DNA from 2 places in the Streptomyces sp. NPDC000345 genome. Region 2 is predicted to be linked to the other one. Evidence: riboswitches for the same ligand, from Rfam matches in the RefSeq annotation. Region 2 holds a riboswitch; the other holds the start of a gene.
The links. A riboswitch is a leader RNA that binds a small molecule or an ion and turns the genes downstream of it on or off. The one in region 2 is predicted to bind glycine.

Region 1: another riboswitch for glycine. It lies ahead of gcvP (aminomethyl-transferring glycine dehydrogenase); the one in region 2 lies ahead of gcvT (glycine cleavage system aminomethyltransferase GcvT).

The regions. Positions count from the first base shown of each region.
Region 1 covers NZ_JBIAZE010000018.1:6,413-13,042, reverse strand. Annotated here, with positions in the region: gene gcvP (aminomethyl-transferring glycine dehydrogenase) at 1-1,957, opposite strand, end outside; glycine riboswitch at 2,143-2,238, opposite strand; gene ACFY30_RS32725 (PRC-barrel domain-containing protein) at 2,351-2,722, shown strand; partial or broken gene ACFY30_RS32720 (DNA polymerase IV) at 2,644-4,151, opposite strand; gene ACFY30_RS32715 (MerR family transcriptional regulator) at 4,217-4,900, opposite strand; gene ACFY30_RS32710 (bifunctional nuclease family protein) at 5,142-5,615, opposite strand; gene ACFY30_RS32705 (MerR family transcriptional regulator) at 5,699-6,436, opposite strand; gene ACFY30_RS32700 (FHA domain-containing protein) at 6,479-6,630, opposite strand, start outside.
Region 2 covers NZ_JBIAZE010000011.1:31,962-38,591, reverse strand. Annotated here, with positions in the region: gene ACFY30_RS25525 (ABC transporter substrate-binding protein) at 1-920, opposite strand, end outside; gene ACFY30_RS25520 (ABC transporter permease) at 1,031-2,038, opposite strand; gene ACFY30_RS25515 (enhanced serine sensitivity protein SseB C-terminal domain-containing protein) at 2,357-3,148, opposite strand; gene ACFY30_RS25510 (enhanced serine sensitivity protein SseB) at 3,275-4,075, opposite strand; gene ACFY30_RS25505 (AAA family ATPase) at 4,175-4,915, opposite strand; glycine riboswitch at 5,057-5,157, shown strand; gene gcvT (glycine cleavage system aminomethyltransferase GcvT) at 5,322-6,440, shown strand; gene gcvH (glycine cleavage system protein GcvH) at 6,550-6,630, shown strand, end outside.

The DNA of each region.
Region 1 (6,630 bases), on a different contig from region 2:
TGATCATCAGCACCGCCAGCTCGTCCCGGTGCTGCTCGATCTTCGTCCGCAGGTCCTGGACGTCGATCTCGCCGTCCTCGGCGGTCTTCACGACGACGACCTTCATCCCGGCCATCACGGCGCTCGCCGCGTTCGTCCCGTGCGCGGAGGACGGGATCAGACACACGGTCCGCTGCTCGTCCCCGTTGGCCCGGTGGTAACCGCGGACGGCCAGCAGCCCGGCCAGCTCGCCCTGCGAACCGGCGTTGGGCTGCAGCGACACCTTGTCGTACCCGGTGACCTCGGCGAGCCGCTCCTCCAGCTCCCGGATGAGCGTGAGGTAGCCCTCCGCCTGCCCGGCGGGCGCGAAGGGGTGCAGCTGCCCGAACTCGGGCCAGGTGACCGGCTCCATCTCGGTGGTCGCGTTGAGCTTCATGGTGCAGGAGCCCAGCGGGATCATGCCCCGGTCCAGCGCGTAGTCCCGGTCGGCGAGCCGGCGCAGATAGCGCAGCATCGCGGTCTCGGACCGGTGCTGGTGGAACACGGGGTGGGTGAGGATCGCGTCGGAGCGCAGCAGCCCGGCCGGCAGCGTCTCCTCGGTGACCGCGTCGAGCGCCTCGATGTCCCCGGTGACCCCGAAGGCGGCCCATACGGCGGCCACCTGGCCCCGCGCCGTGGTCTCGTCGCACGCGATCGACACCTGGTCGGCGTCGACGAGGTGCAGGTTGACCCCGTGGTCCCGTGCGGCGGCGACGACCTCCGCGGCCTTGCCGGGCACCCGCACGGTCAGCGTGTCGAAGTAGGAGCCGTGCACGACCTCGACCCCGCCGGCCGCGAGGCCGGCGGCCAGGATCGAGGCGTACCGATGCGTCCGCCGCGCGATCGCCCGCAGTCCGTCGGGCCCGTGGTACACGGCGTACATGCCGGCCATCACCGCGAGCAGCACCTGCGCCGTGCAGATGTTGCTGGTGGCCTTCTCTCGCCGGATGTGCTGCTCACGCGTCTGCAGCGCGAGCCGGTAGGCCTTGTGGCCGTCCGCGTCCACGGACACACCCACGAGCCGCCCGGGCAGGCTGCGCGCGAACTTCTCGTGCACCGCCATGTAGCCGGCGTGGGGACCGCCGAAGCCCATCGGCACACCGAACCGCTGCGTCGTCCCGACCGCGATGTCCGCCCCCAGCTCACCGGGCGACTTCAGCAGCGTCAGCGCGAGCAGGTCGGCGGCGACGGTGACGAGCGCCCCGAGCCCGTGCGCCTGGTCGATCACGGCCTTGATGTCGCGTACGGCACCGGAGGCGCCCGGGTACTGCAGCAGCACGCCGTTGATCTCACGCGCGGCGAGGTCGGCCGGGATGCCCTCGGCGAGGTCGGCGACCACGACCTCCACGCCCGCCGGCTCGGCGCGGGTCTCGATCACGGCGACGGTCTGCGGCAGCACGTCCGCGTCGACCAGGAAGAGGCCCTTCTTGTTCTTCCCCATCCGCCGGGACAGCGCCATCGCCTCGGCCGCTGCCGTGCCCTCGTCGAGCAGGGAGGCACCGGAGGTCGGCAGCCCGGTGAGGTCGGCGACCATGGTCTGGAAGTTCAGCAGGGCTTCGAGGCGCCCCTGCGAGATCTCCGGCTGGTAGGGGGTGTAGGCCGTGTACCAGGCCGGGTTCTCCATGACGTTGCGCAGGATGACCGGCGGCGTGAACGTGCCGTAGTAGCCGAGTCCGATCATGGAGTCGAGGACCTGGTTGCGGTCGGCCAGCGAGCGCAGCTCCGCCAGGACCTCGGCCTCGGTGCGCGCGGACGGCAGGTCCAGCGCGTCGGCGTTCTTGATCACGTCCGGGACCGCGGCGGCGGTGAGCTCGTCGAGCGAGCCGTAACCGACCTGCGCGAGCATCTTGGCCCGCGCCTCCTGGTCGGGCCCTATGTGGCGCTGCTCGAAGGGGATGCCCTGTTCGAGCTCGGAGAGCGGAATGCGATCGGCGGTCATTTCTGAGGCCTCCTGGTCTGACGCGACCTTCGAGGGGCACCACGACGCGGGTACCCGGACGGCCTCCCCCTCTGTCATCTCAACCTGAGAGCTTCACCGACCGCCACGGGGGCAGCCGGTTTTCACCGTCGGTGAGGACGGAGGCCGTCGACGCCGTCGACATCCGCCCTGCTTTCCAGAGTGACCTCGTCCGCGCGGTACGTGGGCCTGAGAGATTCCGGGGAGGATTTGCTCCTTCGGCGCCTCCGGTGATCTCCGGAGGACTCTCCCGCACGGGGTCAGCAGCCGTTGCCAGACTACCAGCGAGGTCAACGGGACCTCCTCGAGTGGCCGCCCGTCCCGATGTGTTCTTTTGTAGTGCTTACGGATGAGTTGCGACCAAGTGGAGGGCCCGTGCAGACCGACATCGATCCGCGCAACCTGATCGGCCGCAAGGCGTTCGACCGCAATGGGACCAGGATCGGCACCGTCGACGAGGTCTACCTGGACGACGCCACCGGTGTGCCGGAGTGGGCGGCCATACGGACCGGCCTGTTCTCCCGGGACGCCTTCGTCCCCCTGGAGCCCAGCGAACTGGTCGACGGCGCCCTGCGCGTCCCCTTCGACCGGGCCCTGATCAAGGACGCCCCCGACTTCGGCGTGGGCCGGCACCTCTCCCCGGAACAGGAACTCCAGCTCTACCACCACTACGGCCTCGACGTGGCCGCGCCTCCCGCCTTCCCGGACCACGACTTCGGCAGGCTCGCGGGCACGGACGAGAGCTGAGCGGCGCTCACCCGGTGGTCCCGGATCCCACCGTCCGGTCAGGGGAGGGCGAGCCATCCGGGAGGGGCGAGCACGGAGCCCCGTCCTCCTCAGGTCTTCGCCGCACCAGCGGCAGTGGTTCCGCCGGAGCCAGCAGCGGGTCGTCCACACGGAAAGTCCGTACGCGCCCCGGCGCCGACTCCGGCGTCTCGAACCGCACGGTGACGCGGCCCAGGCCGCTGCCCTGCACCCATCCGTGCCCCAGCTCGGCGTGGACCACGTCATGTCCGGGGCGCCACCGGTGCTCGACCGGCACCGGCTCCTCGCCGGCGGGCTCCTCGGGAACCACCTCCTCGGCCCCGACGCCCCGCTCCTCCTCCGCCGCCTGCGCGAACAGGTCCTCCTGCGTGAAGTCCGCCAGACCGCTGACGCCGACCCCGAGCAGCCGTACCCCACCCGTGGTGTCGACGGACTCCAGCAGCCGGGCGGCGGCCTCCCGCACCACCGCCGGATCGTCCGTGGGCCCGCGCAGGGTCTCGGACCGGGTGAGCGTGGAGAAGTCGTAGCGCCGCACCTTCAGCACGATCGTCCGCCCGGACAGGCCCGAGCCCCGCAGTCTGCGCACACACCGCTCCGCAAGCCGCCGCACCTCCAGCTCCACCCGCGTGCGGTCGTGGATGTCCACGTCGTACGTGTCCTCCACCGACACCGACTTGGCCTCCCGCTCCGCCACCACGGGCCGGTCGTCCCGCGCCAGCGCCATCGCGTACAGCCCGTGCCCGTGCGCCTTGCCCACCAGGCGCACCAGCTCGTCCTCGCCGGCCTCGGCGAGTTCGTCGACCGTGGTGATGCCGGCCCGCCGCAGGTGGTCTCCGGTGGCCGGGCCGACGCCGGGCAGCGTCCGCACCGACATGGGCCCGAGCAGGGCCCGCTCGGTTCCCGGTTCGACGAGCACCAGGCCGTCGGGCTTGGCCTCCTCGGAGGCGATCTTCGCCAGCATCTTCGAGGCGGCCAGCCCCACCGACCCCGTGAGGCCGGTGACGGCCCGGATGTCCGCCCGCAACCGGACCCCGGCCAGCCGCGCCGACTCGCTGTCCCAGGCCGCTCCCCCGGCCTCCAGGTCCACGAACGCCTCATCGAGGCTCAGCGGCTCCACCAGCGGTGACAACGCCCGCAGCAAGGCCATCACCTGGTCGCTGATCGACCGGTAGAACGTGAAGCGCGGCACCAGGTACGCCGCGTTCGGTGCCAGCCGGCGCGCCTGGGCCGTCGGCATCGCCGAGTGCACCCCGAAGGCCCGCGCCTCGTACGAGGCGGTGGCCACCACCCCGCGCGGCCCCAGACCGCCCACGACCACGGCTTTCCCCCGCAGACTCGGCTTGGACGCCTGCTCCGCCTGGGCGTAGAAGGCATCCATGTCGAGATGCAGGATCGTGGGCGCGTTTCTCACATCTCCGATGCTGCACCACGCCACTGACAACGGCCCCGCGCAGCCGTCCTCCGCCGGGAGGTGCCTCAGACCGCCCGGTTGCGCCTGCGGGCCAGCTCGTCCGCCGGGTTCGGCCCGACGAGCGTCTCACCGGTGTCGACCCGTTCACCGTGCAGCTGCGACAGCGCGCTCTCCACGTCACGCCAGACCACGCCCACGGCGATCCCGAAGACGCCCTGGCCGCCCTGGAGCAGCGCGTGGACCTCGTCCGGCGAGGTGCACTCGTAGACCGTCGCGCCGTCGCTCATCAGCGTCATGCGCTCCAGGTCACGGAAGCCGCGCTCCCGCAGGTGCTGGACGGCGGTACGGATGTTCTGGAGGGAGACCCCGGTGTCGAGGAACCGCTTGACGATCTTCAGGACGACGACGTCCCGGAAGCTGTACAGCCGCTGCGTACCCGACCCGTACGCGGGCCGCACGCTGGGCTCGACGAGACCCGTACGGGCCCAGTAGTCGAGTTGCCGGTAGGTGATGCCGGCGGCCGCGCAGGCCGTCGGTCCGCGGTAGCCGATCTGCTCGGACGCCATGGACGTCGCCCCTCCGCTGCTCGGCACGGCCGCGGGTCGCTGCGGAGCGTGGTCGGCCGCACTGCCCTGATGGGGGTATCCCCTGCTCGGGCGTAGCCGAGAGCTTGGGGGAGGGTACGGACCGCTCCCCCCGACACCGAGTCCGGGGGCACCCCCAGCCGTACCGTCGCCGCTGCTTCTCACGCCGACCTCCGTCCTTGACCTGCCCTCTCGACGGTAGGCAGTCACCAGGGGTGCGTCAACGATCGCCACACTCGCCACGCCGGGTGATAATCACCCTAAGAGTGGTTTCCCGCACCCCACCGCGGGGAAAGGCTAGCCGAATGCGCTCCGCACGGGGCGTAGGACGCTCTCACTCGCCGTCGGCACGTGCCGGAAACAGGGCGGCCGTCCTCGTGCCGAGGGCCTGCCGCCGAAGCCGCGGCTACTGGTTGCTGGTGCCGAAGTCCTCGGGCGAGATCTGGTCGAGGAACTCGCGGAACTTCTCCACCTCGTCCTCCTGCTCGTCCGGGATCGCGATGCCCGCGTCGTCGAGGACCGTGTCGCTGCCGAAGATCGGCGTCCCGGTGCGCAGCGCCAGCGCTATGGCGTCGGACGGGCGTGCGCTCACCTCGACACCGCTGGCGAAGACCAGCTCCGCGTAGAAGACACCCTCCCGGAGATCCGTGATGCGCACTTCGGTGAGCTCCTGGCCGACGGCTTCCAGCACGTCCTTGAACAGGTCATGGGTCAGCGGTCGCGCGGGGGCCATGCCCTGCTGGGCGAAGGCGATCGCCGTCGCCTCCCCCGGTCCGATCCAGATGGGGAGGTAACGGTCGCCTCCCACTTCACGCAGCAGCACGATCGGTTGGTTGGAGGGCATTTCGACCCGGACACCTACGACATCGAGCTCGTTCACACAGCAACCCTAGGCCGTGCCCGGGACGTTTGGGTAGTCGGGCCGGGAACGGGTGACCGATCCGCCAGGGCGAAACGGGCGTCTCAGGGCAGCCGGACCCCGAGCGCGGTCTGCACGAGCGCCGCGTGGAGCCGGACCGTGAGCCCCGCCAGCTCCTTCGTACGGGCCTCCGCGTGGGCCCTGGTCTGCGGGTTGCGGTGACGCCTGAGCGGGGCCACCACCTGGTCCACCAGCCCGGCCTCACGGTCGGCCGCGGCCTTCATCACCCGCAGATGGCGGGGTTCGATCCCGAAGCGCCCCAGCTCGGCGACGACCGAGGCCACCGTGGCGGCCTCCGCGTCGTAGACGCCGTTCTCCAGCGGGACGAGGAGCCCGTAGGACTCCCACTCCGCCAGCTCGGACTCGTCGATCCCGGCGGCCGCCAGCAGCTCGGCCCGCCCGATCCGGGCCGCCGTGGGCCCCTCTGCGGGCTCCGGGGCGGCCTCCCCGTCCCGCTGCCGGCCCACGCTCGGCAACGGCAGGGCCTCGCCCCGCTCCATGGCGTCCAGGTGCTCCCTGATCACCTTGAGCGGCAGATAGTGGTCCCGCTGCATCCTCAGTACGTGGCCGAGGCGCTCGACGTCCTCCGCGCTGAACTTGCGGTACCCCGAGGGGGTCCGCTGCGGCTCGATCAGGCCCTCCGCCTCCAGGAAACGGATCTTGGAGACGGTGACCTCGGGGAACTCGTCGCGCAGCGCGGTCAGCACGGTGCCGATGCTCATCAGACCACCGTCCGCGGCGGCGGTGCCGTTCCCGGCACCGCCCCTCGGTGTTTGAAGCATGGACCTTCCCTCTGTTCCCCCCGGACGGACTCCGGGGGAGGGTCAGTAGCCCCGCTGGCTCGCGTAGAAGACCAGCCGGTACTTGCCGATCTGCACCTCGTCACCGTTCGACAGAGCGACCTCGTCGATCCGCTCGCGGTTGACGTACGTGCCGTTCAGACTGCCGACGTCCGCGACCTTGAACGTGCCGTCCG
Region 2 (6,630 bases):
TCCAGGTCCAGGTCACCGCTGATCAGACGCTGGTCCAGCTGGTTGGCGTCCGAGAAGAACTGGATCGTGATCTTGTCCGGGTAGGCCTTGCGGATCGGGTCCGAAGCCTGCGACCACTTGTCGTTGCGGACCAGGGTCAGGTCCTTGCCCGGGGCGTAGGACTCGAACTTGTACGGGCCGGAGGAGAACGGCTTCAGGCCGTACTTGGACTTGGTGTCCTTGTCCTGGCGGACCGGGGAGGCCGAGACGAGCGCCAGCATCTCCTCGAAGTCCGAGTTCGCCTGCGGCAGCTTGAAGACGATGGTCTTCTCGTCCGGCGTCTCGATGGCCTTCAGGCCGAGCTTGTCCTTGGAGGGGTCCTTGTAGGGACCCTTGTACTCGCCCTTGGGGTCGAGGACGTCCTTCAGGTACGTCGGGCCGCCGGCCAGCACGTCCTGCGCCCACACGCGCTCGATGCCGTACTTGATGTCCTGGGAGGTGATCGGCTTGCCGTCCTCCCAGGTGATGCCGTCACGCAGGGTGTACGTGTAGGTCTTGCCGTCGTCCGTGACCTTGGCGGTCGAGGTCGCGAGGTCCGGGGTGATCTCGGCACCCGCGGCGCCCGGCTCAGCCTTGTTCGTCACGAGCTGACGGCTGTAGTAGCGGGCGAAGTTCCACATCATGCCGTAGTAGCCGCGCGTGGTGTCCCACGAGTCGGCGTCCTGGGCGGCGCCGAACTTCAGCGTGCCGCCCTTCTTGGCAAGGGAGGCCTGGGCGACCTTGTTGTTCGCGGCGTCGAAGCCGGCGGCACCGGTGCTCGAACCCTTGCCGCTGTCGTCGTCGCCTCCGCCGCCGCACGCCGCCGTGGTCAGCAGCGCGGCGACCGCGGCGGCAGCGGCAAATGCCTGCTTCCGCCGCCCTGAGGTGCGTTGGGTAGTCACGATCTCGGATCCTCCGGATTTGATGAGAGACCCCGTGTCAGTGCCACGGGACGTTTGGGGTGCGGCAGTGGTGCGGGCCGTACTGCGGCGGTTCGTCGTGCTCTGGCGGCTCAGCGGGATGCCTTCGGGTCCAGCGCGTCCCGGACGCCGTCGCCGAAGAGATTGAAGGCCAGCACGGTGATGAAGATCGCCAGGCCGGGAACCACCATGTACATGGGGTCGGACTCGTAGTAGTCGATCGCGCTGGAGAGCATCTGGCCCCAGGAGGCGGTGGGCGGCTTGACGCCGACGCCCAGGAAGCTCAGGGCGGCCTCGGTGAGGATGTTGGTGGGGATCATCATCGTCGTGTAGACGACGATGGGCGCGACGAGGTTGGGCAGCAGCTCTTTGAACAGGATGTACAGCCGTCCGGCGCCCAGGGACCGGGCCGCCTCGACGTACTCGCGTTCGCGCAGGGAGAGCGTCTGGCCGCGCACCACGCGTCCGATGTAGGGCCAGCCGAAGAATCCGATGACCAGGATCATCACGAACACCCGCACGCTGGAACCGGTCAGCCCCAGGAGGTCGTTCGGCATGACGGAGACCAGCGCGATGATGAAGAGCAGCTGGGGGAAGGCGAGCAGGCCGTCCATGACGCGGCTGATCACGGAGTCGACCCAGCCGCCGAAGAAGCCGGCGAGGACGCCGAGGACGGTGCCGAGGATCACGGCGACGACCGCCGACAGGAAGCCGACCAGCAGGGAGATGCGGGCACCGTAGAGGATGCGCGCGAAGATGTCGCGGCCGTTGACCGGCTCGACGCCCAGCAGGTGCTCGCCGCTCATGCCGCCGAGGGAACCGGTCGGGGTGCCGAACAGCGGGTCGATGAGGTTCTCGTGATACTCGTTCGGGTCCTGGCCGAGCAGGCTCGTGATGACCGGGGCGAGCAGGGCGACCACGACGAGCAGGAGCACCACGATGCCGCCGGTCAGGGCGAGCTTGTCCCGCTTCAGGCGTTCCCAGGCGATCCGTCCCAGGGAACGGCCCTGTACGGCCTTGGCGCCGGCGGTGGCGACCGCCGCTTCTTCAGCCGCGCTCGGGGCCGCTTCCGCGGTCGGCTCGTGCAATGGTGCCGTCATCTGGCAGGGACCCCTCTCAACCGGCGGTGACCGGCGCGCACTTGCCGCTTGTAGCGGCGTGTTCAGTCCGTCGTACACGGGGACGAAGTCCCCTGGACCGGGAGTCTTCAACGCTTTGGCGATCTGTAGCCAGAGTTGGCGGCGAAAGGATGCGTAAACGTGATGCGGGTAGAGGGGTTCCGTTATCCGGACGGTGGGTAACGCGGGTCGGACGGCGACTTGTTGGGGCACATCCAATGAAAACCGGACAGAACGTCGCCATCTACGCGCGGAGAACTCCCGTCGGTGGCCTGCGCGGTCACCCGGCGGCCTCCGGAATCAGAACCTGCCGGCCGGCGGATAGCCGTAACCGCCCGCCGGTGCCTGGGCGGCGGGGACGTGGGCCTCACGGTCGTAGAACGGGCGGGCGTTGGCCCGCATCCACATCACGACCGGGTCGTGGTCGTCGGTCATGGCGACCGTCGACACCGGCAGCCCGTCCGGTACGGCGCCGATCGACTGCTGCATCATGGCCCGTACGGCGTCCACGGCCGGCGGGGAGGTGTCGTACACGTCGAGCCCGACCGCCAGGTAGGGCGCGCCCAGGGCCGGCTGCACCCAGGCGCGGCGCAACGCGCGGACCGCCGGGGTGCGGTGGGCGTTCTGCGCGAGCAGGGCGTAGAACTGGGGGATCTCGATGGCCGGTTCGGACAGCCGCAGGGGTCCGGCGGGCTGCCGGTCCAGGCCGGTCGCGATGCGGCGCAGATCCAGCCAGGGGATGCCGACGCCGCCGCCGGGGGCGTGCGGGTTCAGCCAGAGGCCGTAGTGGTCGGGATAGAGCGTGCGGGCGGCGTCGACGCCGTCGACCACCTCGTACGAGCGGTTCCAGCCGCTGGCGGAGAGTTCCTGGGCGGAGGTGACGCAGGGGGCGTAGCCGTGGCCGTCCACCTCCATGTTCCCGTACTGGGCGTCCGGGGAGCCGGCCTGACCCTGCCACAGGAGCATCCAGACCTGGCCGGAGGCAGGGGTCGCGAGCGCGCGCAGGAGGGCCTCGTAGGCGTCGTAGCGCCCGGGCGTGACCTGGCGCAGCATGTGCTCGACCTGTCCGGCCGCGATGCCGCTGGCGCTCACCGTTACCGCCCCTTCATCCGTGTTGCCCCGCGTATGGGAACAGCTTATGTGGAGCCGCCGACATCGACCGCTTCGGAGCTCGGGGGTTCTTGTCCCCGGCGGGCGCGGTCCGTTCCCGCGGAGTCGCTAGCGCACCCTCGTATAGAAGGGGCGGACCGTCTCCCGCATCCACTCCCCCACCGGATCCTGGGCCACGTCCAGCAGGATCAGGTTGACCGGCCACCGCACCGGGACACGGCCCATGGCCCGGCCCAGGGCGTCCAGGGGGAGTTCGCGGACGTCGCCTTCGAGGTGGGAGAGCTCGACGCCCACGAACATGACCGGGTCGGCCGTCTCGACGGCGGCGAGGCAGCGGCGGGCCGTGAGGACCACGCCCGTCGCCTCGAACTCGGCGCAGGCGGCGGCGAAGAAGTCCACCGGGTCGTCCTGCCAGTCGGGCTCGAAGAGGCGGACGCGGCCGCCGCTCGCGGGACCGTCCAGCACGGTGCGGCCCGCGCGGCACAACTCGGCCACGGCGGGCGGGGGCAGCGGTATGCCGATCACACCGTCCGGGTTGACGAGGATGCCGACCTGCGGGGGCAGCCCGCGGGCGAACTCCACCGCCGGGGCGATGGTGTACGACATGTGGGAGCCGACGACCTGGCGGAACTGTTCCTCGGAGCTGAACACCGGCACGTACGCCTGCCCCTCCAGCTCCACCGTGGGCAGGTCGAGCGGGCCGCTGTGCGGGCCGCCGCCGTTGGGCAGGGGCACCCAGACGAAGCTGCGGCCGAGCACCTCGACGATCCGGCCGCCGGCGCCCGGCATGCCGAGGGATGCGGAGAGCACCTCCTCCAACTCGTTGCCGGGCCATCCGCCGTGCGGATGGGGGTGCGCTTGCGCCGGGAAGTCCGGGGAGACCGGGAAGTCCGCCGGGGGGAAGTCCATCTGCCTACCGCCTGCTGGGAACCACTGCTGGGGCTGAAAGGCTAGCGGGTGCCCGGGGGCTTTCCTGCGCCCTCGCGGCCCCCGTCGCCCCTGTGGGTGTCAGGTCCTGTCCCCGCCCGTGAACCCGATCCGGCTCAGGGCGTCCGCCGCGTCGCGGTCGAGCAGGACCGCCGAGCCGATGCCGGCGGGCAGCCGGCCCTTCTCCACGGCGCGGATGAGCCGGGCGGCGGCCCTGCGGTGCCGCAGGAACGCGTACCGCGAGACGCCCCGGCCGCGTTCGCGCTGGCCCTCGATCGCCCTGTCCGGGGTGACGTCCAGGAGGAGCAGGTGCAGGGTGCCGCCGCGGCGGCGGGCCTCGCGGGCCAGCCAGTCGCGCACCCAGGACTGCGTACCGCAGTCGTGCACGACGACGCCCTCGCCGGTGCGCAGGGCGCGGCGCAGTCCGGCGTAGTGGGCGAGGCGGACCAGGGGGCGGTAGACGGCGTAGGGCAGGAGGCGGGGGGTCCGGGCGTCCCAGCGGTCGCGGGAGTCCTGGGAGTCGATGCGGATGCCCCGGACGGCGCGCCGCATGAGCGTGGACTTCCCGCTGCCGGGCAGACCGGTGACCACGACCAGGTCACGGGGGCCGAACAGCAGGCCGTGCGGGCTGTGCCCGGCCCGCTCGCGCAGGTCACGGACGACGGGCACGGTCTGCGGGCCGCACGCCTGGCGGGGCCGGCCCGTCGGCTGTGCGGGCAGCGCGGGCAGCGCGAGTGCCGAGGTCGTCGCGAAGGGCGTGGTCCTCGCCGTGGTCCTGTCCACCGTGATCGTCCTCCCCTGGGGTTCGGGTAAGTCCCTCATCCCCTTCCAGCGTAAAGAGAAGGTAATGCGCGGTGTCTCGCGTTTTCGTGCGCGTACCGACACAAGCCGGTTACAGATGCGGCCTGCCACGATCGGGTGAAGGCGTGCAATGATGTCCGCGCCAACTGCATACCGGCCGTTTGAATCCGCGCGGGAGAGTCCCCAGCAGCAGTTTTCGCCGGGGCGCCGAAGGAGCAAGTCCCTCCCTTGAATCTCTCAGGCCCCGTTACCGCGCGGGCGAGGCACATCTGAAAAGCGGGCCGCCGTTCCCGGTGGCCCCACCCAAGGTGCAAGCCGTGACCTGCGCTTCCTCGAGAAGCGGACGGTCATGGCGAACCTCTCAGGTTCCGATGACAGATGGGGAGGAACGACCTCGCCTGTCATGCCCTTGGGAGACGACCGACCGATGAGCAGTACCGCACTCCGTCACACCGCGCTCGATGCCCTGCATCGTGAGCTCGGCGCGACGATGACCGACTTCGCCGGCTGGGACATGCCCCTGCGCTACGGCTCCGAGCGCGACGAGCACACCGCCGTGCGCACCCGGGCCGGCCTCTTCGACCTCTCGCACATGGGCGAGATCACCGTCACCGGCCCCGAGGCCGCCGCCCTGCTCGACTTCGCCCTGGTGGGGAACATCGGGGGCGTCGCGACCGGCCGCGCCCGCTACACCATGATCTGCCGGGCCGACGGCGGCATCCTGGACGACCTGATCGTCTACCGGCTCGGCGAGACCGAGTACATGGTCGTCGCCAACGCCTCCAACGCGCAGGTCGTGCTGGACGCCCTCGTGGAGCGCTCCGCGGGCTTCGACGCGCAGGTGCGCGACGACCGGGAGGCCTACGCGCTGCTCGCCGTCCAGGGGCCGCAGTCCCCGGGGATCGTGAAGTCCCTCACCGACGCCGACCTCGACGGCCTGAAGTACTACGCGGGCCTGCCCGGCACGGTCGCCGGGGTCCCCGCGCTGATCGCGCGTACCGGGTACACCGGCGAGGACGGCTTCGAGCTGTTCGTGAAGCCGGAGCACGCCGTCGCGCTGTGGCAGGCGCTGACCGAGGCCGGCCGGGACGCCGGGCTCGTCCCGTGCGGTCTGTCCTGCCGGGACACCCTGCGCCTGGAGGCGGGCATGCCGCTGTACGGGCACGAGCTGTCGACCTCGCTGACCCCCTTCGACGCGGGCCTCGGGCGCGTGGTGAAGTTCGAGAAGGAGGGCGACTTCGTCGGCCGCGAGGCGCTGCTGGAGGCCGCCGAGCGGGCCGCCTCGAAGCCGCCGCGCGTGCTGGTGGGCCTGGTCGCCGAGGGCCGCCGGATCCCGCGCGCCGGGTTCTCCGTGGTCGCCGGCGGCGAGGTGATCGGCGAGGTCACCTCCGGTGCCCCTTCCCCCACCCTGGGCAAGCCGATCGCGATGGCCTACGTCGACGCCGCGCACGCGGCGCCGGGGACGCCGGGCGTCGGTGTCGACATCCGGGGCAGCCACGAGCCGTACGAGGTCGTGGCACTGCCGTTCTACAAGCGCCAGAAGTAGACACTGAGACCGTCGGGCACGTGACCCTGCGCACATCCGCGCTGTTCACGCCTGCCCCGAGCAGTCCCTCATTCATCAGCACTCCCCCGCGTACAGGAGAATTCAGGCCATGAGCAACCCCCAGGAGTTCCGCTACAGCAAGGAGCACGAGTGGCTGTCGGCCGCCGCGGACGGCGTCTCGACGGTCGGC